Regions from separate parts of the Spirillospora sp. NPDC127506 genome, predicted to be linked through region 1. Evidence: predicted binding sites of a transcription regulator. Region 1 holds the regulator's gene; each other region holds the start of a gene.
The links. Region 1 encodes HrcA, which represses chaperone genes, less so after heat shock. Its sites were predicted from a motif close to TTGGCACTCTCNNNNNGAGAGTGCCAA; they were not measured.

Region 1 (7,019 bases):
AATCTATTAGTTCTTCTACGCGGCCTAGCAGGGCCGGTTCCAGGTCGGTGTAGGTGTTGACCGAGTTCAGGATCCGCTTCCAGGCCGCGCCGGTGTCGTCGCCCCAGCCGAGTTCGGCGATGACGCCCTCCTTCCACGGGATGCCGCGGGGGATGCGGGGCCAGGCGCGGATGCCCACGGTCGCGGGCTTGACGGCCTCCCAGATGTCGATGAACGGGTGCCCGGTGACGAGGACGTGCGGTGACGAGACCTGCGCGGCGATCCGGGACTCCTTGGACCCCTCCACCAGGTGGTCGACGAGGACGCCGAGGCGGCGGTCCTCGTCCGGGCCGAACTCCTCGACGATGGCGGGCAGGTCGTCGACGCCTTCGAGGTATTCCACGACGACGCCTTCGACGCGCAGGTCGTGGCCCCAGATCTTCTCGACCAGCTCGGCGTCGTGGACGCCCTCCACGTAGATGCGGCTCTCCTTGGCCACCTGGGCGCGCAGCCCCTGGACGGCGACTGAGCCGGACGCCGAACGGGCCGGGCCCTTGGGCGCGGCGGACGGCCGCACGAGCGTGACCGGCTCGCCGTCGATCAGGAAGCCGGACTTGGTGAGCGGGAAGACGCGGCGCTTGCCGAACCGGTCCTCCAGGGTGACGCCGAACTTGTCGCAGCCGACGACGGCGCCGCAGAACCCGCTGTCCGGATCCTCCGCGACCAGCCCCGGTTCGGCGGGGACCTCGGGGATCCGGCCCTTGCGCGGTCTGCGCCAGTCGCCGGCGAGCACGTCGTTTCCGTAGTCCTTGCTGCGCACGGGTCCGCACATTAACCCGGCTCGGGCGCCGTGCGGCGTCGCCCCTCGTCCCCCGGCGTGGCGTCCGCGCCCGATGCGGATAGGATCACGCAGCCGTACGGGAGTGCGCGAGCACTCCGATCAGGCTTTCGGGGCCGTACACTTGGCACTCAGGAGTAAGGAGTGCCAGCGGCGGGGAGGCCGGCCGGACGAGGGAGGTGACGCCGTGCTGGACGACCGTAAACTCGCAGTCCTGCGCGCCATCGTCGAGGACTTCGTCTCCACTAACGAGCCGGTGGGGTCGAAGGCCCTGGCGGAGCGGCACAACCTGGGAGTGTCGCCGGCGACCATCCGCAACGACATGGCGGTGCTCGAGGAGCAGGGCTACATCACCCAGCCGCACACCAGCGCCGGGCGCGTGCCCACCGACAAGGGCTACCGGCTGTTCGTCGACCGGCTGTCCACGATCAAGCCGCTGTCGGTCGCCGAGCGGCGCGCGATCGAGACGTTCCTGTCCGGCGCCTACGACCTCGACGACGTCGTCAGCCGCACGGTGCGGCTGCTCGCGCAGCTCACCCGGCAGGTCGCCGTCGTGCAGTACCCGTCGCTGACGCGCTCGTCGGTGCGGCACGTCGAGCTGGTCCAGGTCGCCGAGGGGCGGCTGCTGCTCGTCCTGATCACCAACACCGGGCGGGTGGAGCAGCGCGTCATCGAGACGCCGGGCCCGGTCTCCGAGGAATCGATCGGGCACCTGCGGGCGTTGCTCAATACATGCCTGGACGGGCTCGGCCTCGGCGACGTGCCGGCGGCGGTGGCCGACCTCCCCGAGAAGGTGGGGCCGGACGACCGGCCGGCGGCGGCCGCGGTGCTGTCCGTCCTGCTGGAGACGCTCGTCGAGAAGCACGAGGAGAAGATCGTCTTCGCCGGCGCCGCCAACCTCGCCGCCGTGGACTTCTCGCAGAGCCTGCGGGAGGTGCTGGTGGCGCTTGAGGAGCAGGTCGTCCTCATGCGGCTGCTCGGCGAGACCGGAGACTCCTCTACAGTTACGGTGCGGATCGGCACCGAGAACCCCGACCTGGGCCTCAGATCGACCTCGGTCGTCGCCGCGGACTACGGGGTGGGCGACCTCACCTTGGCCCGGCTTGGAGTGCTCGGGCCTACACGCATGGATTACCCCAGCACGATGGGAGCGGTACGGGCAGTGGCACGCTACGTGGGACAGATCCTGGCGGGGTCGTAAGGTGGCGAACGACTACTACGCGACACTGGGCGTCCGGCGCGACGCCAGCGCCGACGAGGTGAAGAAGGCCTACCGCCGGCTCGCGCGCGAGCTCCACCCGGACGTCAACCCGGATCCGGAGACCCAGGAGAAGTTCAAGGAGATCACCCAGGCGTACGAGGTGCTCTCCGACCCCAAGAAGCGCGAGATGTACGACCTCGGCGCGGACCCGTTCGCCTCCGGGGGCGGCGCGGGCGCCGGAGGGTTCGGCGGCGCCGGGTTCCCGTTCAGCGACATCATGGACGCGTTCTTCGGGACGGCGACCTCGCGCGGCCCGCGGTCGCGGGCGCGGCGCGGCCGGAACGCGACGCTGCGGGTCGAGCTCGACCTCGCCGAGACCGCGTTCGGCACGACCCGCGAGCTGTCCATCGACACCGCGGTGACCTGCGCCACCTGCGAGGGGTCGGGCTGCGCGCCCGGCACCCACCCGGAGACGTGCGAGACCTGCCACGGCCGCGGCGAGGTGCAGCAGGTGCAGCGCTCGTTCCTCGGCCAGGTCATGACGGCGCGGCCGTGCCCGGCGTGCGGCGGGTTCGGGTCGGTGATCCGCAACCCGTGCACCGAGTGCTCCGGCGACGGCCGCGTCCGCACCCGGCGCACCGTCAAGGTCAAGATCCCGGCCGGGGTGGAGAACGGCATCCACATCCAGCTCGCCGGCGAGGGCGAGGTCGGCCCGGGCGGCGGCCCGCCCGGCGACCTGTTCCTGGAGATCGTGGAGAAGCCGCACCCGATCTTCGAGCGGGAGGGCGACGACCTGCACTGCACGGTCGAGATCCCGATGACCGCGGCGGCGCTCGGCACCAGCGTGACGATCGAGACGCTGGACGCGGCCGAGAGCGTCGACATCAAGCCCGGCACGCAGTCGGGGCAGGTCATCACGCTGTACAACCGGGGCGTCCGGCACCTCAACGAGAGCGGCCGCGGCGACCTGATGATCCACGTGAACGTGGAGACGCCGACCCGGCTGGACGAGGAGCAGGAGGAGCTGCTGCGCCGCCTCGCGGCCCTGCGCGGCGAGGAGCGCCCGCCCGGCAGGTTCGCCCCCGGGCAGCGCAGCGGCGTGTTCTCCCGCATCAAGGACGTCTTCAACCAGCACTGAAGGGCCGTGGCGGAGGCATACCGGGAGGGCCTCCGCGGCGACTCGGAGCGCGGGTGACCCCGGGGGAGGACCCATATGAGCCCGCCGGTGTTCCTCACCGGGACGGACGCGCTGGAGCGCGGCACGGTCGTCCTGGACGGCCCCGAGGGCAGGCACGCGGCGGCCGTGCGGCGGCTGCGGCCCGGTGAGCGCGTCGACCTGACCGACGGCGCCGGGCTGCTGGCCGAGTGCGTCGTCACCGCCGCCGACCGCGCGTCCCTCACGCTGGACGTGCGGGCGCGGCACCGGCAGCCGCCCCCGGCGCCGCGCATCGTGGTCGTCCAGGCGCTGCCGAAGGGCGACCGGGGCGAACTGGCCGTCGAGGCCATGACCGAGGTCGGCGTGGACGTGATCGTGCCGTGGGCGGCGGACCGCTGCGTCACCCGGTGGCGTCCCGAACGCCGCGAGAAAGCCCTCGGACGCTGGCGCACGACCGCGCGGGAGGCCGCCAAGCAGGCGCGCCGCAGCAGGCTCCCCGACGTGCCGGATCTGGCGTCCACCGAGGACGTCGCCGCGCGGGTCGCCGGGGCGTCCCTGGCCCTCGTGCTGCACGAGGAGGCGGAGGCGCCGCTGAGCGCCGCCGAGCCGCCCCGGGACGGCGACATCGTCCTCGTGGTCGGCCCCGAAGGCGGGATCACGGACGCGGAGCTGGACCGGTTCGCCTCGGCGGGCGGACGCCCGGCCAGGCTCGGCCCGACCGTGCTGCGCACGTCGACGGCCGGGGTGGCGGCGGCCAGCGTGCTGCTGGCCGCCACCGGACGCTGGTGAAGCCCCTGCCGCGGGCCGTCAGAGCACGCGGGCCGTCAGAGCACGCGGGCCGTCAGAGCACGCGGGCCGTCAGGGCGCGCCGGCGGTCAGAACGTGCCGGCCGTCAGGGCGTCGTGGCCGCGGCGCCCTGCTCCGTCGTGCCCGCCGGTTCGCTCGTCGGCGTCTGCGTCGGAGTGTCGGTGGGCTTGCCGGAGGTCGGCGGCGCGGTCGGCGTCGACGGCGGCGGCGTGGTCGCCGGCGTGGTCGGCGTCTCGCTCGGGCACGGCGTGGCCGCCGGGGTCGGCGTGGCGGTCGTGCCGGGCGAGGCGGACGCGGCGCCCGGCTGCGGGATGCGGCACGACGACAGGCCCGGCGAGGAGCTGGGGCTCGTCGTCGGCGAGGCCGACGGGGAGCCGGACGCGCTGGCCCCCGGCGACGACGGGTCGGGGAACTGCGGGTTGCCCTGGGCGTCGGTGCGGTCCCTGCCGGTGTCGTTCCCCCCGCCGTCCGCGGGCCCGTTGTTGCCGACCGTCTGCTGGATGAGGCTCATGGTCTGCGGGGCCGTCACGCCGAGCGCGGCGATCAGGACGGCGGCGGCCACGGCGAGCACGGGCCGCGCCCAGCCGACGGTGAACCGGTCCAACCCGAACCGGGCGGGGCCGAGGAACCGTCCGAGACCGAACCGGCGGCTCTGGCCGTCGGCTATGCGGGCCCGGATGCGCTCCAGCCCGTCGCCCGCGGGGTTGACCGAGTCCGCCTCCGCGTGCAGGGCGCGGCGGAGGATCTCGCCGTGCTCGTCGTGGGGGTCGGTGGTCATGAGAATTGCTCCAGGACGTTGCGTAGTGCGGTCATGCCGCGCGCCGTGTGGCTCTTCACGGCACCGCGGGAGATGCCCATCGCCTTCGCGATCTCCGCTTCGGAGAGATCGGCGTAGTAGCGGAGGACGAGCGCCTCCCGCTGGCGGGCGGGCAGCCGGGACAGCGCGTCGATGACCGCCGAGCGTTCCAGCTCCCCGATGGCCCCGGCCTCCGCGCTCGGCGCGTCGGGCAGGCCCTTCGGGGCGTACTTCTCGACGACGGCGCGATGCCGGAGCACCGATCGCGACCGGTTCACCACGGACTGGCGCAGGTACGACAGGGCCTTGTCGGGGTCGCGCAGGCGCCGCCAGCCGCCGTGCATCGCGACGAACGCGTCCTGGACGACCTCCTCGGCCGTCCCGGCGTCCCGTACGAGCATGGCGGCGAGGCGTACGAGCGAGCGGTAGTTGGCGCTGTAGAGCGCGGTCACCGCCTGGTCGGCGTCCCAGGCGACGGCCACCGCCCCCGCCGTGCCCCTGGCCACGAGGGTCTCGGTCACGTCAGTTCGACGCGCGCCCTCCTGGCCCGGTTTACGAAAGGGCATGTCCTGGTCTGCCTCGGTCACCTGTCCGCCGCCTTCGCCGACCCCGGCCGTCCATTCGGACGGGCTCCCTCGGGGCGGCATGAATCGGGCGCCCCGCCCGAACCGGCAGGACGCGGCAACGCCGTGCGGACCGGGGGGTACGCCTTGAGTTGACAACCTTAACCAGTGACCGGCCGTCATGGTGACCGCAACCGGAGGTCGATCACCCGGAACCGTGTCCGCGGCGGGCCGCGGGGCCCGCTCCCGATAGGATTCCGGGGCCGGCCACGGGCCGCGGCGAGGGGAGACAGATGATCGACTGCCTGTTCTGCAAGATCGTTTCCGGGGACGTGCCCGCGAAGATCGTCCGCGAGTCGGCGGGGACGGTGGCCTTCCGCGACATCAACCCGCAGGCGCCCACCCACGTGCTGGTCATCCCGCGCGACCACCACCCGGACGTCGGGGAGCTCGCCGCCTCCGACGCCGAGCTGCTCGCCGAGGTGCTGCGCGAGGCGCACCGGGTCGCCGTCGACGAGGGCATCGCCGAGGCCGGCTACCGGGTCGTGTTCAACACCGGCGCCCAGGCCGGGCAGACCGTCTTCCACGTGCACGCCCACGTGCTGGGCGGCCGCGGCCTCAACTGGCCGCCCGGCTGACCGCCCCGCCGGGGCCCGCCGGGGCCCCGCCGCCCGGGGACGCGGCCGGGTGATCGCGCGGCGCGAAAAAACCTTTCGGCGCCCTGCCGGGGGCGGTCGGTACGATGGAAACGACATATCTGGACACCCGGAGCAGACAGAAGGCAGGTCCGAAGGCCGCAAGGCCCGGCTGATGGTCGAATCAACTCATACGAGGGCAACTCGCACGGAGCGCGACGACCGCGACGGCTCGCGCGCACAGATCAAGATCGTGGTGCCGGACGACCATTCGATGGTGAGCCTGCTGGGCTCCCGGGATGAGCTGCTCCACGCGATCGAGCAGTCGTTCGGCAGCGACATCGACATCCACGTCCGCGGCAACGAGATCACCGTGACCGGCCCGCAGGCCGACACGGACCTGGCGTCCCGGCTGTTCAGCGAGATGCTGGAGCTGCTGAAGGGCGGCACCCAGCTCACCCCCGACGCGGTGGAGCGCAGCCTCGCGATGCTGCGCGGCGAGAACGGCACGCGCCCGGCGGAGGTCCTGACCCTGGACGTGCTGTCCAGCCGGGGCCGCACGATCCGCCCGAAGACGCTGAACCAGCGGCGCTACGTCGACGCGATCGACAAGCACACGATCGTGTTCGGGATCGGCCCCGCCGGCACCGGCAAGACGTACCTGGCGATGGCCAAGGCCGTCCGCGCGCTGCAGGACAAGCAGGTCAACCGCATCATCCTGACGCGTCCCGCGGTCGAGGCGGGGGAGCGGCTCGGGTTCCTGCCCGGCACGCTCTACGAGAAGATCGACCCGTACCTGCGGCCGCTGTACGACGCGCTGCACGACATGGTCGACCCCGACTCGATCCCGCGCCTGATGGCCGCCGGCACCATCGAGGTCGCCCCCCTGGCGTACATGCGCGGGCGGACCCTCAACGACTCGTTCATCATCCTCGACGAGGCGCAGAACACCTCGCCCGAGCAGATGAAGATGTTCCTCACCCGGCTCGGCTTCGGGTCGAAGGTGGTCGTGACCGGCGACGTCACCCAGGTCGACCTGCCGAG
Region 2 (7,205 bases), on a different contig from region 1:
AATGCGCCTGTTATCCAGCTGGGGTGAATAGCGAGAAATAGCCGGGTGCGAGGCTGTTCTCACGTTTCGCGGCAATCGCGATGATCGTGGGGATGCGCCGGTGGTGTACGGCGGCCCGGCGCGGCGCCGTGTCCGTACATCTCGTCCAACATCCGCAGTTCCCGCTCCGCCGCTGAACCCCGACGGCCGCCGCGTGCGGCGGGGGCGCGCCGCCGCGCGGCGGGCGGCGGCCCCATTTCGGAGGGTATTTCGTGGCGCCGAAGTGCCCGCCGCTGAACCTGGCTTGGCGTTTCCGGGAGCGCCGGTCCGCGATCGCCGATTCGCGGCGGCCGCCGCGCCCTTGCCGGGCGCCCGCAATCCCTGGTGGACGCGATGCCGGAAAACGCCGATGATTTGCACCGCCGTGGCGCGTCGCCCGGTCCGGCTTGGCGTTGCCCGCCGGGCGGAAGATCTTTGGGCACGGTTGCCGGCCGGCCGCCGCTCCAGGCGGGTCAGGGCGCCTGGACGGGACGGGCGAGGAGGGCGACCGGGGCGCGCCCGACCCGCGTCGCCACCAGCGTCAGCTCCGCGCCGCCGCGGCCGGACCCGCGCCCGCCGAACCCGAGGTCGCGCCGCAGCCGGTCGGGGTCGACGGCCGAGCCGCGCTTCTTGACGGTCAGCGCGCCGACGCCGCGGCGCCGCAGCTCGGCGCGCAGGCGCTTCACGGAGAACGGCAGCACGTCCTCTATCTCATAGGCGGAGGCGAACGGCGTCGGGCACAGCCGGTCGGACGTGATGTACGCGATGTGCGGGTCGGCGAGCCCGCCGCCGACCAGCTCCGCCACCTCGCCCACCAGGTGGGCGCGGATCACCGCTCCGTCGGGCTCGTACAGGTAGCGGCCCCACGAGCGCACATCAGGGACGTCCGAGCCGTGCGGGGTCAGCGTCCAGACCTCGGGGTCGGTGTCGGACGAGAGCAGCGTGGCCCGGCGCCCCACGTCCCCTGCGAGCGACCCCAGCCACAGGGCCGCCTCCTTGACGTCGCCGTGGACCGACACCCATTCGGCCTCGGCGCCGTCCGGGACGGCCTCGTGCGGTATGCCGGGGGCGACCTTGACGCATGCGGCGGGCGCCTTCCGCGCGATGTCCAGGACGACGTCGAGCGGCGGCTCGTAGGAGCGAGGGTCGAAGACCCTGCCGCGTGCGCTCCGCCGGCCAGGGTCGGCGAACACTGCGTCGGCCCCGCCCACGGAGGCTTTGGTGGCGTCCCCTATGCGTATAGAAGCGTCGAGTCCAAAGACGGTCACGTTCGCCTGCGCGACCTCCGCCGTCAGGGGGTCGAGCTCCACCCCCTCCCCGGCAAGCCCCGCCCGGCCCCGGGCTATGAGGTCGGCTCCGATGCCGCAGCCCAGGTCGAGCACATACGCGCCGTCCAGATGGGTAGCGAACCGTCGTGCCCTGTGTGCAGCCACGCTCGCACGGGTCGCCTGCTCTAGCCCGGCCGGTGTGAAGTACATGCGGTCGGCGTCCGGACCGAACTTGGCCCGCGCCCGCTCGCGGAGCCGCACCTCGGTGAGCGCGGCCGCGACGAGCGCGGGATCGTGCCGTTCGCGCAGCCGGGACGCCGTCGCGAGCAGCGCGTCATCGCGCACGTCCGCGGCGGCCGCCTCGGCGAGGAGCGCCTGGCCGGACGGTGTGCGCAGGGCCCGGAACGACGCTATGTCCATAGGGCGAAGTTAGCGGCGGGCCAAGTCCGCGCGGTGCGCTCGTGTCCGTGTTGACGGGCTCACGGGCACAGAATAGTCTCCATGTCTGGCACTCTCGTAGTGAGAGTGCCAACAAACAGCGACAAGGTCGGTCTGGCACCCGCGACGGCAGGCCGGTCCAGGGTCGCCTCTTCTGTCACATGTGCTGGCCGGTCACCCGTGGCCGGCCGAGGACCAATCGAAGGGGAGGTCAGATCGTGACGACCGCCACCAAGGTTGTTCTCAAGCCGCTTGAGGACCGCATCGTCGTCCAGCCGCTTGAGGCCGAGACCACCACCGCGTCGGGCCTGGTGATCCCGGACACCGCGAAGGAGAAGCCCCAGGAGGGCACCGTCATCGCGGTGGGCCCGGGCCGTGTCGACGACAAGGGCGAGCGCGTCCCGGTCGACGTCAAGGTCGGCGAGGTCGTGCTCTACAGCAAGTACGGCGGCACCGAGGTCAAGTACAACAACGAGGAGTACCTCGTCCTCTCGGCCCGCGACGTGCTCGCGGTCATCGAGAAGTAGTCATCGAGCCGTGATGCACCCGCCCCGGTCGGCGCCGCCTTCGGCGGGGCTGCCGGGGCGGATCGCGTAATAGAGGAGTATCCGCATGGCGAAGATCCTGGAGTTCGAGGAGGACGCTCGCCGGGCTCTTGAGCGCGGCGTCAACGCCCTCGCGGACGCCGTCAAGGTGACGATCGGCCCGCGCGGCCGCAACGTCGTCATCGACAAGAAGTTCGGTGCGCCGACGATCACCAACGACGGCGTCACCATCGCCCGCGAGGTGGAGCTGGAGGACCCGTACGAGAACCTCGGGGCCCAGCTCGCCAAGGAAGTGGCGACCAAGACCAACGACATCGCGGGCGACGGCACCACCACGGCGACCGTCCTCGCGCAGGCGCTGGTCCGGGAGGGCACCCGCAACGTGGCGGCCGGCGCGTCCCCGCTCGCGCTCAAGCGCGGCATCGACGCGGCCGCCCACTACGTGTCCGACCAGCTGCTGAAGTCAGCCCGCGAGATCGTGGAGAAGGGCGAGATCGCGCACGTCGCCACCATCTCCGCGCAGGACGCGCAGATCGGCGAGCTGATCGCCGAGGCGTTCGAGAAGGTCGGCAAGGACGGCGTCATCACCGTCGAAGAGGCCCACACCATGGGCCTGGAGCTGGAGTTCACCGAGGGCCTCCAGTTCGACAAGGGCTACCTGTCGCCGCACATGGTGACCGACCACGAGCGCATGGAGGCCGTCCTGGAGGACGCCTACGTGCTCATCGTGGACGGCAAGATCTCCAACGTGCAGGAGTTCCTGCCGCTGGCGGAGAAGGTCGCGCAGACCAAGAAGCCGCTGCTCGTGGTGGCCGAGGACGTCGAGGGCGAGGCCCTGGCGCTGCTCGTCGCCAACAAGATCCGCGGGACGTTCACGTCCGTCGCGGTGAAGGCGCCCGGCTTCGGCGACCGCCGCAAGGCGATGCTCGGCGACATGGCCACCCTCACCGGCGGCCAGGTCGTCAGCGAGGCCATCGGCCTCAAGCTCGACTCCATCGGGCTGGAGGACCTCGGCCGCGCCCGCCGCATCACCGTCACCAAGGACAACACCACCATCGTGGACGGTGAGGGCTCCGCCGACGACATCAACGCGCGGATCAACCAGATCAAGGTCGAGATCGAGAACTCCGACTCCGACTGGGACCGCGAGAAGCTGCAGGAGCGCCTGGCCAAGCTGGCCGGCGGGGTCTGCGTGCTGCGCGTCGGCGCCGCCACCGAGGTGGAGCTGAAGGAGAAGAAGCACCGCCTGGAGGACGCCATCTCGGCGACCCGCGCGGCGATCGAGGAGGGCATCGTCTCCGGCGGCGGCAGCGCGCTGGTGCACGTCGCCAAGGAGGGCTTCGACGCGCTCGGGCTGTCCGGCGACGAGGCCACCGGGGCGGACGCCGTCCGCCGCGCGCTGAACGAGCCGCTGCGGTGGATCTCCGAGAACGCCGGCCAGGAGGGCCACGTCGTCGTCTCCAAGGTGCAGGCGCTGCAGGCCGGCCACGGCTACAACGCCGCGACCGGCGAGTACGGCGACCTGATCGCGCAGGGCGTCATCGACCCGGTGAAGGTCACCCGCTCGGCGGTCACCAACGCCGCGTCGATCGCGGGCATGCTGCTCACCACCGAGGCGCTCGTCGTCGACAAGCCGGAGGAGGAGGAGCCCGCCGCCGGCGGTCACGGCCACGGTCACGGCCACGGCCACTGAGTCCTCCCCGCCCGGCCGGGGCCGCCGGCTCCGGGCGGGACAGGGAAGACCGGCCGCGAACGCCGCGGCCCCCGCCCGGTCCCGGGCGGGGGCCGCGGTGCGCCCGCTCCCCGGCCGGGACGGCGTGGAATCGCCGTTATGTTGCTAAATGAGCTATTTGTGGCCCGATGAACTGGTGAAGATTTCGTGACATCGGGCATCCGGGCGAGCGCGCCGCGTAGTATCCCCAGGTTCGTTCCAGCACTGTGACCATTCCGTTGTCTACGACGGGGGAGACACGCCCGGCGGTGCTGGGCATCATGCTTGACGTGACCGAGGGATGCTTCGCCGGGACCATGACCGCGCGCGCTGCCGAACCCTCGGGAGGGCCGGCCCCGCCGGCGCCTCGCGACACCGGCCGCGGAGGACGCGCGCTGCGCGCCGCCGACGCGGCCGGCGGCGATCTCAGGGAGCTGACGAACCTCGCCGTCCAGGGCGACCCGAGCGCCATCGAGGTCCTCATCGCCGAGGTGCGCCCGATGATCGTCCGGTACTGCCGGGCCCGGCTCGGCCGCGTCTCCGGGCAGTACCACATCGCCGACGACGTGGCCCAGGAGGTCTGCATCGCCGTCCTGTCGGCGCTGCCCCGGTACCGGGACATGGGCCGCCCCTTCGCCTCCTTCGTCTTCGGCATCGCCGCGCACAAGATCGCCGACGCGCTGCGCAGCGCGGTCCGCGCCGCGGTGCCCACCGAGGACCTGCCGGACGGCCCCGACGACCGTCCCGGCCCCGAGGAGACGGTGGTCCGCTACATCGAGGCGCAGCGCGCCCGCGACCTGCTGACCCGGCTGCCCGACCACCAGCGCGAGCTGGTGCTGCTGCGGGTCGTCGCGGGGCTGTCGGCCGAGGAGACCGGCAACGTGCTCGGCATGTCCGCGGGCGCGGTGCGCGTCGCCCAGCACCGGGCCCTGGCCCGGCTCCGGGCGATGGCCAGAGAGGAGTCGATCGCTTGACGGAGCGAGGCCCCCTCACCGGCGTCGGGGGCGCCCCGAATCCGGCCGAGCCCTCGCACTCCGGTGACGCGCCGGCCCCGGCGTCCCGGCCGGCCGCGGCCGACCTCGCCGCGGTCCGCCGCACCGACGCGCTCATCGAGTCGCTGGCCGCGCGCCGCGCGCCCGGCTCCGCGGCCCGGGCGGGCGACGACTCCGACCCGGCGGTCCGGCTGCTGCGCGCGCTGATCACCGACGTGGACGAGGGGACCTCCGACCTCGCCCCGCCGGCCCCGTCCGGCCCCGGCCCCCGGCGCCGCGGCCCCCGCACCATCGTCGCGCTGGGCGTGGCGGGCGCCGTCCTCGCCAGCACGGGCGTCGCCGCGGCGGGCGGCGGCGCGGCGGACCGCTCCTCCGTTCCCGCACCGAGCTCGCCGGGGGTCTCGGACCGGGTGGACAAGCCCGCCGCGGACGTCGACGCCGTGACGCACGACCGGGGCCGCCCGCCGGTCCGCCCGGCGCCCGTCGCGGCCGGGAAGCCGTCGCACGACCCCGAGCGCGCGGACATCGCCCGCCTCAAGCGGCGGCTGGAGCACCTGTTCGCGTCCCGGGACCGGCGCGACCGGCCCGACCTGCCCACGGCCGTAACGCGCTCGGCGCCGTCCGCCCGCCCGGAGGCCGACCCGCCCGAAGACGACCTGCGCCGCCGCCTGGACGACCTGCGCCGGGAGGCCGAGAGGCAGGCGAACAACTACAAGAACCCCCGCTAGCCCGGCGCGCCGGGTCAGTTCTCGTCGTGGCCCTCTTCGCTGTCGATCACGCCGTCGACGTAGCCGCGGGCGTACTCCCAGCTCACGTAGTCGACGGGATCGGGGGAGAGGGCGGGTTCGTGCACGCGGGGGAGGCCGGCGTCGAGCAGGTGGCGCAGGTTGCCGTGCAGCAGCTCCCAGTCGATGTAGTGGAGCTTGCCGCAGTCGCCGCAGTCGACGGTGAGCCCGCGCACGCCGAGCGGCTCCAGCAGCGCCCGGAACACCTCCAGGTCGGCGAGGTCGGCCAGCACGTCCTCCCGCTCCGTCACGCTGAGCGGAGCGGCCTCGTCGCCGGGGTCGCCGAGCGCCGCCGCCGGATCCTCCGGGTCTCCGGCGAACGGGTCGAGCGGAGCATCGTCGTGCACACCCCCACGCTACTGCCGGACGCCCCGTAAGGTGCACCCCCCGCTCTTCTCTGTGCGCGAACAGGTGCGCAGCGTGCGCGGCCGCCGGGAATGTTGAGCGGTGCCGGTCTTGTTGGCTGATGTCATCAAGACCACGTGCCGGCCGTGCGCAAGGGCCCGTCCCGCCTCGGGCGCACGCCCTACCATGGGAACAGGGTCCCGCGTGACCTGGCCCGATGCCGCCACCATTACGGGAAGGTTGTCATGAACCCCGCCGCCGAGCCCGACAAGTTCCTCCCGCAGGGCCTGACCTTCGACGACGTGCTCCTGCTCCCGGGGTACTCCGACATGCAGCCCGGCGAGGCCGACACCACGACGAGGCTCACCCGCGGGATCTCGCTGCGCATCCCGCTCGTCTCGGCGGCGATGGACACGGTGACCGAGGCGCGGACGGCGGTCGCGATGGCGCGGCAGGGCGGCATCGGCGTCCTGCACCGCAACATGTCGATCGAGGACCAGGCCGAGGAGGCCGACCGGGTCAAGCGGTCCGAGTCCGGGATGATCACCAACCCGGTCACCTGCCTGCCGGACGCGACGCTCGCCGACGTCGAGGAGCTGTGCGCCCACTACCGGATCTCCGGGGTGCCGGTCACCGATGTGCGGGGCGTACTGGTCGGCATCGTGACGAACCGGGACATGCGCTTCGAGTCCGACCTGTCCCGCCCGGTCCGCGAGGTCATGACCCCCATGCCGCTGGTGACGGCGCCGGTGGGCGTGTCGCGGGACGAGGCGTTCCGGCTGCTGGCGGGCAACAAGGTCGAGAAGCTCCCGCTCGTGGACGCCGAGGGCCGGCTCAAGGGCCTCATCACCACCAAGGACTTCACCAAGAGCGAGCAGTACCCGAACGCCACCAAGGACGCCGACGGCCGGCTGCTCGTCGCCGCGGCCGTGGGCGTCGGCGAGGACGCGCTGCGCCGCGCCCGCGCGCTCATCGAGGCCGGCACCGACGTGATCGTCGTGGACACGGCGCACGGCCACTCCAAGGGCGTCGCCGACACGGTCGCCGCGATCAAGGGCAGCTCCGCGGTCGAGGTCGTCGGCGGCAACGTCGCCACCTACGCG
Region 3 (7,205 bases), on a different contig from region 1:
TGGGATTCGGCGCGGGTGGAGAAGCGGGGGCCCTCGATCACGACGAGGGTGCCGCGGTCGACCGGGTCCCAGGAGGCGTCGCGGGCGGAGGCGATGGCGGTGCGGCGGCCGGTGGGGCAGTACGGGTCGGAGAACGACACGTGGATCGCGGCGCCCTCGTCGTAGTAGGTCTGCTCGCGCCCGGACGTCCGGTCGGCGAGCTGGTCGGGGACGGCGAGGGTGCCGGGGCCGTAGGCGGGGGTGAGCGAGCCGACCGCGGACGGCGCGAGGACCTGCCGGACGCCGAGGGAGCGCAGCGCCCACATGTTGGCCCGGTAGGGGATCCGGTGCGGGGGGAAGCGGTGGTCGCGGCCGTGCCGGGGGACGAAGGCGACGCGGCGGCCGGCCAGCTCGCCGACCGCGATGGGGTCGCTCGGCGGGCCGTAGGGGGTGTCGACCTCGACCTCCTCGACGTCGTCGAGGAACGAGTAGAAGCCCGACCCGCCGATGACCCCGATGTCGGCGGTGGGCTGGGCAGCGGAAGTTGGCATGGCGTCGACATTAGCCACCCCGCGTCCGGGGGCGGCAGGCCGTCCGGAATTGTGGACAACTCGGAGAAGGGGCCCGGCCGAAGCCGGGCCCCTTCCCTTCCCCGTCCCGGCCGGAGCCGGGCGTCCGGTCAGCCGACCGGGTCCAGGACCCTGGGCTCGGCCGCCGGCTCCTCCTTGGCGAGGCGCCCCGGCGTCCAGATCCGCCGCCCGATGTCATGCGACAGGGCCGGGAGCAGCAGGGACCGGACGACGAGGGTGTCCAGCAGGACGCCGAACGCGACCACGAAGCCCATCTCCACCATGCCGACCAGCGGCAGCGTGACCATGGACGCGAACGTCGCCGCCAGCACCAGCCCGGCCGAGGTGATCACACCGCCGGTCACGGTGAGCCCGCGCCGGATGCCGCGGCGGGTGCCGAGGGCCTGCGACTCCTCCCGGACGCGGTGCATGAGGAAGATGTTGTAGTCGACCCCCAGCGCGACCAGGAAGATGAACGCCAGCAGCGGGAATCCCGCGTCGGTCCCCTCGAACCCGAAGCCGTGCTCGAAGATCAGCGCGCAGGCCCCGAGGGAGGCGAGGAACGACAGCACGACGGTGCCGATCATCAGCAGCGGCGCGACGACGGCGCGCAGCAGCGCGATCAGGATCAGGAACACCACGGCCAGCACGATCGGGATGATCACCTTGTTGTCGCGGGCGGAGGCGCGCTTGATGTCCAGCGACGTCGCGGTCATCCCGCCGACCTTCGCGTCCGCGGACGGAATCTCGTGCACCGCGGTGCGCAGCCGGTCGATGGTGGTGCGCGCGGCCTCGCTGTCGGCGGGGTCCTTCAGCACCGCCTCGTACTTGACCAGGCCGTTCACGGTCGCGGGCGTGCCGAGTTCGGCGATGCCGGACGTCCCGCGCACGGTCTGGGCGATCTGGTCGGACGCCGCGGCCCGCCCGATGATGACGGCGGGGGAGCCCGACCCGGCCGGGAAGTGGCGGGCGACGACCGCGGAGCCCTTCACCGAGTCGGGGGTGCCGGTGAACTGGCCGGCGTCCGACAGGCCGTCCGCCTTGAGCGACCCCAGTCCCAGTGTGAGGACGATCAAGCCCAGCATGGTGACGGCCCAGAGCGCGCGCGGGCGCTTGCCCACCAGACCGGCCACGCGGCTCCACACGCTGTGCTCGGCCTCATACGCCTCCGGCTTGAGGTACTTCTCGTCGAACCGGGGGACGAGCGGCCAGAACAGCCAGCGGCCGAAGATGACCAGGAGGGCCGGAAGCAGCGTCGTCATGGCGGCGAGCGCGGTGAGGACGCCGGCGGCGGCGACCGGGCCCAGGCCCGAGGTCGAGTTCATGTCGGCGATCAGCAGGCACAGCAGCCCGACCGCGACGGTGGCGGCGGACGCGATGATCGCGGGCGCCGCGCGGCGCAGCGCGAAGGCCATGGCCTCGTGCCGGTCCTCGTGGCGGTGGAGTTCCTCGCGGTAGCGGGCGACGAGCAGCAGGGCGTAGTCGGTCGCCACGCCGAACACGAGAACGGTCAGGATTCCAGCGCTCTGCCCGTTGACGGTGAGGTCCGCGTACTTGGCGAGCAGGTACACCGTCGACTGGGCCAGTCCCAGGGCGAAGACGGCGCTGAGCACCGGGACGAACCACAGGATCGGGCTGCGGTAGATGAACAGCAGAAGGACGATCACGACGAGGCCCGCGGCCATGAGCAGGAAGCCGTCGAGGCTCTGGAACACCTCGAACATGTCGGCGCCGCTGCCGGCCGGGCCGGTGACGTGCGCGGTCAGCCCGGGAGGCCCGCGCTTGGCGATGTCGCGCGCGTCGTCGACGGCCTTGGTGATGTCCTCGTCCGTGAGCGGTACGAGCGTCTGCAGCGCCTTGCCGTCTTTGGCGGCGAACGGCCCCTGCACCTGCTGCGCCCCGGGGAGCTGCTGCAGCGCCGTGACGTCCGCGGCGGCCTTGGCGCGGTCGGCCGCGGTGATCCCGGTGGACCGCTCGTAGACGATGACGGCGGGCATCGTCTCGTCCTTGCGGAACTGCTCCTCCAGCTCCACGACCTGCGTGGACTCGGCGCCGGCGGGCAGCCAGGCCGCCGCGTCGTTCTCCTCGACGTCGCCGAGCTTGCCGGCGAGCGGGCCGAGGGCCACCAGCAGGACGACCCAGACGGCGAGGACGGCCCACTTGCTGCGGCGTCCGGCGATCAGTCCGGCGAGCCGGCGGGCGGGCGGTCTCGGCGGGGGAGGGCTCGGTGTGCTCATGGTCCTCTCCTGAAGGCTCGGTCAATCGAGATATGTCGTGTCTGCCGCATATTCTCTCGGTTGCCGAGAGGATGTCAAGTACTATCGCGAGATTGCGGCGGTGCGGATGCGAGCGTTCCGGACGGGAGAGGCCGGCGGGCGCCTCCCATCCCCTCAATCGTCGCCAGGAGGCACCCGTTCGCGCGTCCAGCGAGAGAAGGGAACGCGCCTACTTCTCTCGGGGCAGGAGAGGACCGCGGTCTACCCCTTGAGATGTAGACCGCGTCCCGGCACGCCGAAAGCCGGAGGATCCGCGGTGGGATCCCCCGGTCGGCCGTGCGGGAGTCCTAGGAGGTCAGGCGACCTTTTCGGACGAGGAGGACGTGCTGGACGACTTGCTCGACGAGGAGGAGTCACTGGAGGACGAGGAGGAACTGCCCGAGTCGGACGAGCCGGACGAACCGTTCGCCGAGCCGTTGGACGAGCCGTTCGACGAGGCCCCCACGGTCGAGGACGACGTGCCCGAGCCGCGGCTGTCGGTGCGGTAGAAGCCCGACCCCTTGAAGATGATCCCCGCCGCGGAGAACACCTTGCGGAGCCTGCCGCCGCACGCCGGGCATTCGGTCAGCGAGTCGTCGCTGAACTTCTGCACGACCTCCAGAGGCTCGCCGCACTCGGTGCAAACGTACTGATACGTCGGCACGGTTCCTCCTAGCTGACTCAGCCCGGCGGAGGTCCGCGGACTGGCACTCACTCTGAACGACTGCTAATGGTACCCGCGTCTGGAACGCGGTTCGTCCCCGGCCTGTTCCCGAGTCGGTCAGGGAACCGTCCGCGAAGGTCAGGCGCCGGTCTCGCCGAACCAGCCCGCGAGCCTGCCCTTGCGGCTGACCGCGCGCAGCCGGCGTTCGGTCGCCTCCCGCACCGCGTCGGTGGTGACGACCAGGAGCGTGTCGCCCGCCGCGAGGGGCGTGGAGGGCTCCGGGACGAAGCTCGACCCGTTCCGCACGACGAGGGTGACGGCCGCGCCCGGCGGCAGCCGCAGCTCGAAGATCTCCACGCCGCTCATCAGCGAGTCGGGCGGGATCCGGACCTCCAGCAGGTCGGCGTGCAGTTCCTCCAGCGGCGCCGCCTCCACGTCCAGCTCCCGGGCCTGCTCGTCGTTCTTCAGCCGGCACCAGCGCGCGACCAGCGGCAGCGTGGGGCCCTGGATCAGGGTGAACAGGACGACGATGTTGAAGACGATCGCGAACAGCCGGTCGGCGCTGGGGACGTCCGCGACCATCGGGATGGTCGCGAGGACGATCGGGACCGCGCCGCGCAGCCCGGCCCAGGACGTGAAGATCTTCTCGCCCCAGGTCAGCTTGAACCCGACCGTGGACAGCGCCACCGACACCGGGCGGGCGACGAGCAGCAGCACGAACCCGACGATGAGCGCGGGAAGGACCTGGTCGGGGAGGTCGCCGGGGTCGGCCAGCAGCCCGAGCATGACGAACAGCCCGATCTGCGCGAGCCAGCCGACGCCCTCCGCGAAGCCGCGCGTGGCGGGCCGGTGGGGCAGCCGCGCGTTCCCGAGCACGACGGCGCTGACGTAGACGGCGAGGAACCCGCTGGCGTGCAGCAGCGAGGCCGCGCCGTAGGAGCCGACGGCCAGCGACAGCACCGCGATGGGGTAGAGGCCCGACGCGGGCAGGGCGATGCGGCGCAGCGCCTGCGCGCCGAGCCAGCCGATCGCGATGCCGATGACGGCGCCGGCCGCCAGCTCGTACACCATCTCGCCGAGCAGCTCGACCAGGTTGGGCGCGCCGGCGTGGGCGCTGAGCGTGACCACGATGATGACGACGGGGGCGTCGTTCATGCCGGACTCGCCCTCCAGCAGGCCCATGAGCCGGGAGGGCAGCGGCAGCCGCCGGAGCACCGAGAACACGGCCGCCGCGTCGGTGGGCGCGAGCACGGCGCCGAGCAGGAACGCGGGCCGCCAGTCCATGCCGACGAGCCACATGGCGGCGACCGCCAGCACGGCGATGCTGATCAGGGTGCCGAAGAAGGACACGCTGATCGCGACGGGCACCGCCGGCCGCATGCGCCGCCAGGCGGTGGTGATGCCGCCCTCGTAGAGGATCAGGACGAGGGCGGCGAGGCCGAGGGTCTCGGCCAGTTCGGCGTTGTCGAAGTGGATGTGGAGGGGGCCGGACTCGCCGATGAAAAGGCCGAGGCCCATGTACGCCAGCAGGGTCGGGAGTCCCGCCTTGTGGGACAGCCTGACCGCGATGATGGCGCAGAGTACGAGCGTGGCCCCGAGGAGTAGCCAGATGTCGAGATGCACATCCCACCCTTCGGGGTCGTCAAAGTTGAACGTTTAGGAATCCTACAGATTCAACGGTCGATCGCCCACTTTGTGTTGATGGACGGCATGTCGGAAACCGGCACTATCGCCGAATGACCTGCGGTTTTACCCCGTTGACTATGTTATGCACCTCCCGTCCCTGTACAGCGGCGGTGACGTTGTCGCGCACCGCGGCGATGAGGTTCCGCCGCGACTGGACGGACGACCCGGCGGCGTGCGGCGACAGCAGGACGTCCTCGCGGGAGCGCAGCGGATGGTCCGGCGGCAGCGGCTCCCGGTCGAACACGTCGAGGGCCGCGCCCGCCAGCCGCCCCGACTCCAGGGCGGCGAGCACGGCGTCGTCGGGCGCGATGCCGCCGCGCGCCACGTTGACCAGCAGCGCCCTCTCCGGCAGCAGCGCGAGGCGGGCCGGGCCGATCATGCCCCTGGTCTCGTCCGTCAGCGGCAGGGCGAGGACGAGGATGTCGGACGCCGCCACCAGCGCGTCCAGCTCCCGGTACGTCGCCGCCGCCTCGGGGCGCCGCCGCCTCGTCCAGTACGAGACCGCGCAGCCCAGCGCCGCGAACAGCCGCGCCGCCTCGGCGCCGATCGACCCGAACCCGACGATGCCGACCCGCTGCGTGTGGATCTCCCGCGGGTCGCGCGCGGCCATCTCCGCCTGCGGCCACCCGCCCGCGCGGACCGCCCGGTCGCCCCAGGCGAGGTTCCGGCACAGCGCGAGCGCCGCCCCGAGCACCCATTCGGCGACGCAGCGCGCGTTGAAGCCGGCCGCGTTCGCCACCGGGACGTCCGCGGCGGTCAGCGCGGCGAGGTCGAGGCGGTCGACGCCGACCGCGGGCACCTGGACGAACGACAGCCGCCGCGCGGCCGCCACGGCCTCGGCGTCCAGCACGAGCCCGTGCGAGAAGTCGGCGATCACGATGTCGGCGGACGGGAGGGCGGCGAGGAGGCCGGCGCGGTCCCGGGTCGCCGGGAACACCACCTCGGCGGCGCCGCCGAGCGGCTCGAACATGGCGCGGACGGTCTCCCGCCCGATCGGGGCCAGGGACAGGATCCGCCACGGCGCCGTCATCTCGACCTCCCCAAGAACCCCTGCGCACCGCGTGCCGGCCGCCGAGGCGCGCCCGCTACGCGATCTTGTGCCTCCCAGCCTATGAGCCCGCCGTCCGGGCACGGCGGCTCAACCCCGGCGGGCTCAGCCCGGCGAGTTCGACCCAGCGGACTGGCTCAGCCCGGCGGGCTCGGTCCGGTCGGTTCGGCCGGGTCGGTTCAGTCGGCTCGGTTCAGTCGACTCGGCCCGGTCGGCTCGGTCGGGTCGGTCGGCTCAGCTCAGCCGGATCAGGCCCTCGGACGGCGTGACGGCGGCGCGGACGCGCTGGTCGTGCGGCTCGGCCGGCAGCGCGTCCACCAGTTCGCCGTCGTACAGCAGCGCGACCGTGAGGATCGCCGGGCCGACGCGCGCGAGCGCCCGGTCGTAGGAACCGGCGCCGCGGCCGAGGCGCACGCCCGTCCGGTCGACCGCGACCGCCGGGACGAGGACGACGTCCGCGCCGGCGATGGCGCCCGGCCCGCGCGGCGGCTCGGACGGCTCCAGGCACCCGCGCGCCCCGGGGACGAGCGAGTCGGGGCCCTCGTAGGACGCCCAGTCGAGGTCGCCGTCCGGGAGCAGGAGCGGGAGCAGCACGTACGCGCCGCGCTTCCACAGCGCGAACAGCAGGCTCCCGGTGTCCGGCTCGTCGCCGATCGAGGCGTACGCCGCGATCGTCCCCGCCATCTCCACCTCCGGGACGGTCAGCAGCGCGTCCCGGATGGGCCGCGCCGCCGCCGACCGGGCCTCCGCCGGCATCGCCGCACGCCGGGCCAGCATTTCCGCGCGGAGATCGGTCTTCGAAACGATGTCGTGCACGCTGTCGTCCTCACGGATGGCTAGGGTCGGTACATGGCCGACATTGCACCTGTGCTCAAGGCGGTCGTCCCGGCGGCCGGCCTCGGTACCCGATTCTTGCCCGCCACCAAGGCGACCCCCAAGGAAATGCTGCCGATCGTCGACAAACCGGCGATCCAGTACGTCGTCGAGGAGGCGGTCGACGCCGG

Region 2: a site for HrcA is predicted at 1,792-1,818, ahead of groES (co-chaperone GroES). Genes of this name have one in related genera too.
Region 3: a site for HrcA is predicted at 3,508-3,534, ahead of ABTW95_RS09380 (FmdB family zinc ribbon protein). Genes of this name have one in related genera too.

The regions. Positions count from the first base shown of each region.
Region 1 covers NZ_JBEORG010000056.1:128-7,146, forward strand. Annotated here, with positions in the region: gene ABTW95_RS32310 (DUF3097 domain-containing protein) at 1-799, opposite strand, end outside; gene hrcA (heat-inducible transcriptional repressor HrcA) at 1,005-2,018, shown strand; gene dnaJ (molecular chaperone DnaJ) at 2,020-3,156, shown strand; gene ABTW95_RS32325 (16S rRNA (uracil(1498)-N(3))-methyltransferase) at 3,232-3,963, shown strand; gene ABTW95_RS32330 (hypothetical protein) at 4,067-4,759, opposite strand; gene ABTW95_RS32335 (SigE family RNA polymerase sigma factor) at 4,756-5,343, opposite strand; gene ABTW95_RS32340 (histidine triad nucleotide-binding protein) at 5,634-5,978, shown strand; gene ABTW95_RS32345 (PhoH family protein) at 6,151-7,019, shown strand, end outside.
Region 2 covers NZ_JBEORG010000009.1:164,609-171,813, reverse strand. Annotated here, with positions in the region: gene ABTW95_RS12435 (THUMP-like domain-containing protein) at 492-1,706, opposite strand; gene groES (co-chaperone GroES) at 1,943-2,251, shown strand; gene groL (chaperonin GroEL) at 2,337-3,962, shown strand; gene ABTW95_RS12420 (sigma-70 family RNA polymerase sigma factor) at 4,262-4,954, shown strand; gene ABTW95_RS12415 (hypothetical protein) at 4,951-5,700, shown strand; gene ABTW95_RS12410 (DUF5319 domain-containing protein) at 5,715-6,104, opposite strand; gene guaB (IMP dehydrogenase) at 6,348-7,205, shown strand, end outside.
Region 3 covers NZ_JBEORG010000006.1:198,866-206,070, forward strand. Annotated here, with positions in the region: gene ABTW95_RS09370 (S-methyl-5'-thioadenosine phosphorylase) at 1-530, opposite strand, end outside; gene ABTW95_RS09375 (MMPL family transporter) at 659-2,785, opposite strand; gene ABTW95_RS09380 (FmdB family zinc ribbon protein) at 3,120-3,467, opposite strand; gene ABTW95_RS09385 (potassium/proton antiporter) at 3,606-5,090, opposite strand; gene ABTW95_RS09390 (NAD(P)-dependent oxidoreductase) at 5,194-6,183, opposite strand; gene ABTW95_RS09395 (5-formyltetrahydrofolate cyclo-ligase) at 6,436-7,017, opposite strand; gene galU (UTP--glucose-1-phosphate uridylyltransferase GalU) at 7,051-7,205, shown strand, end outside.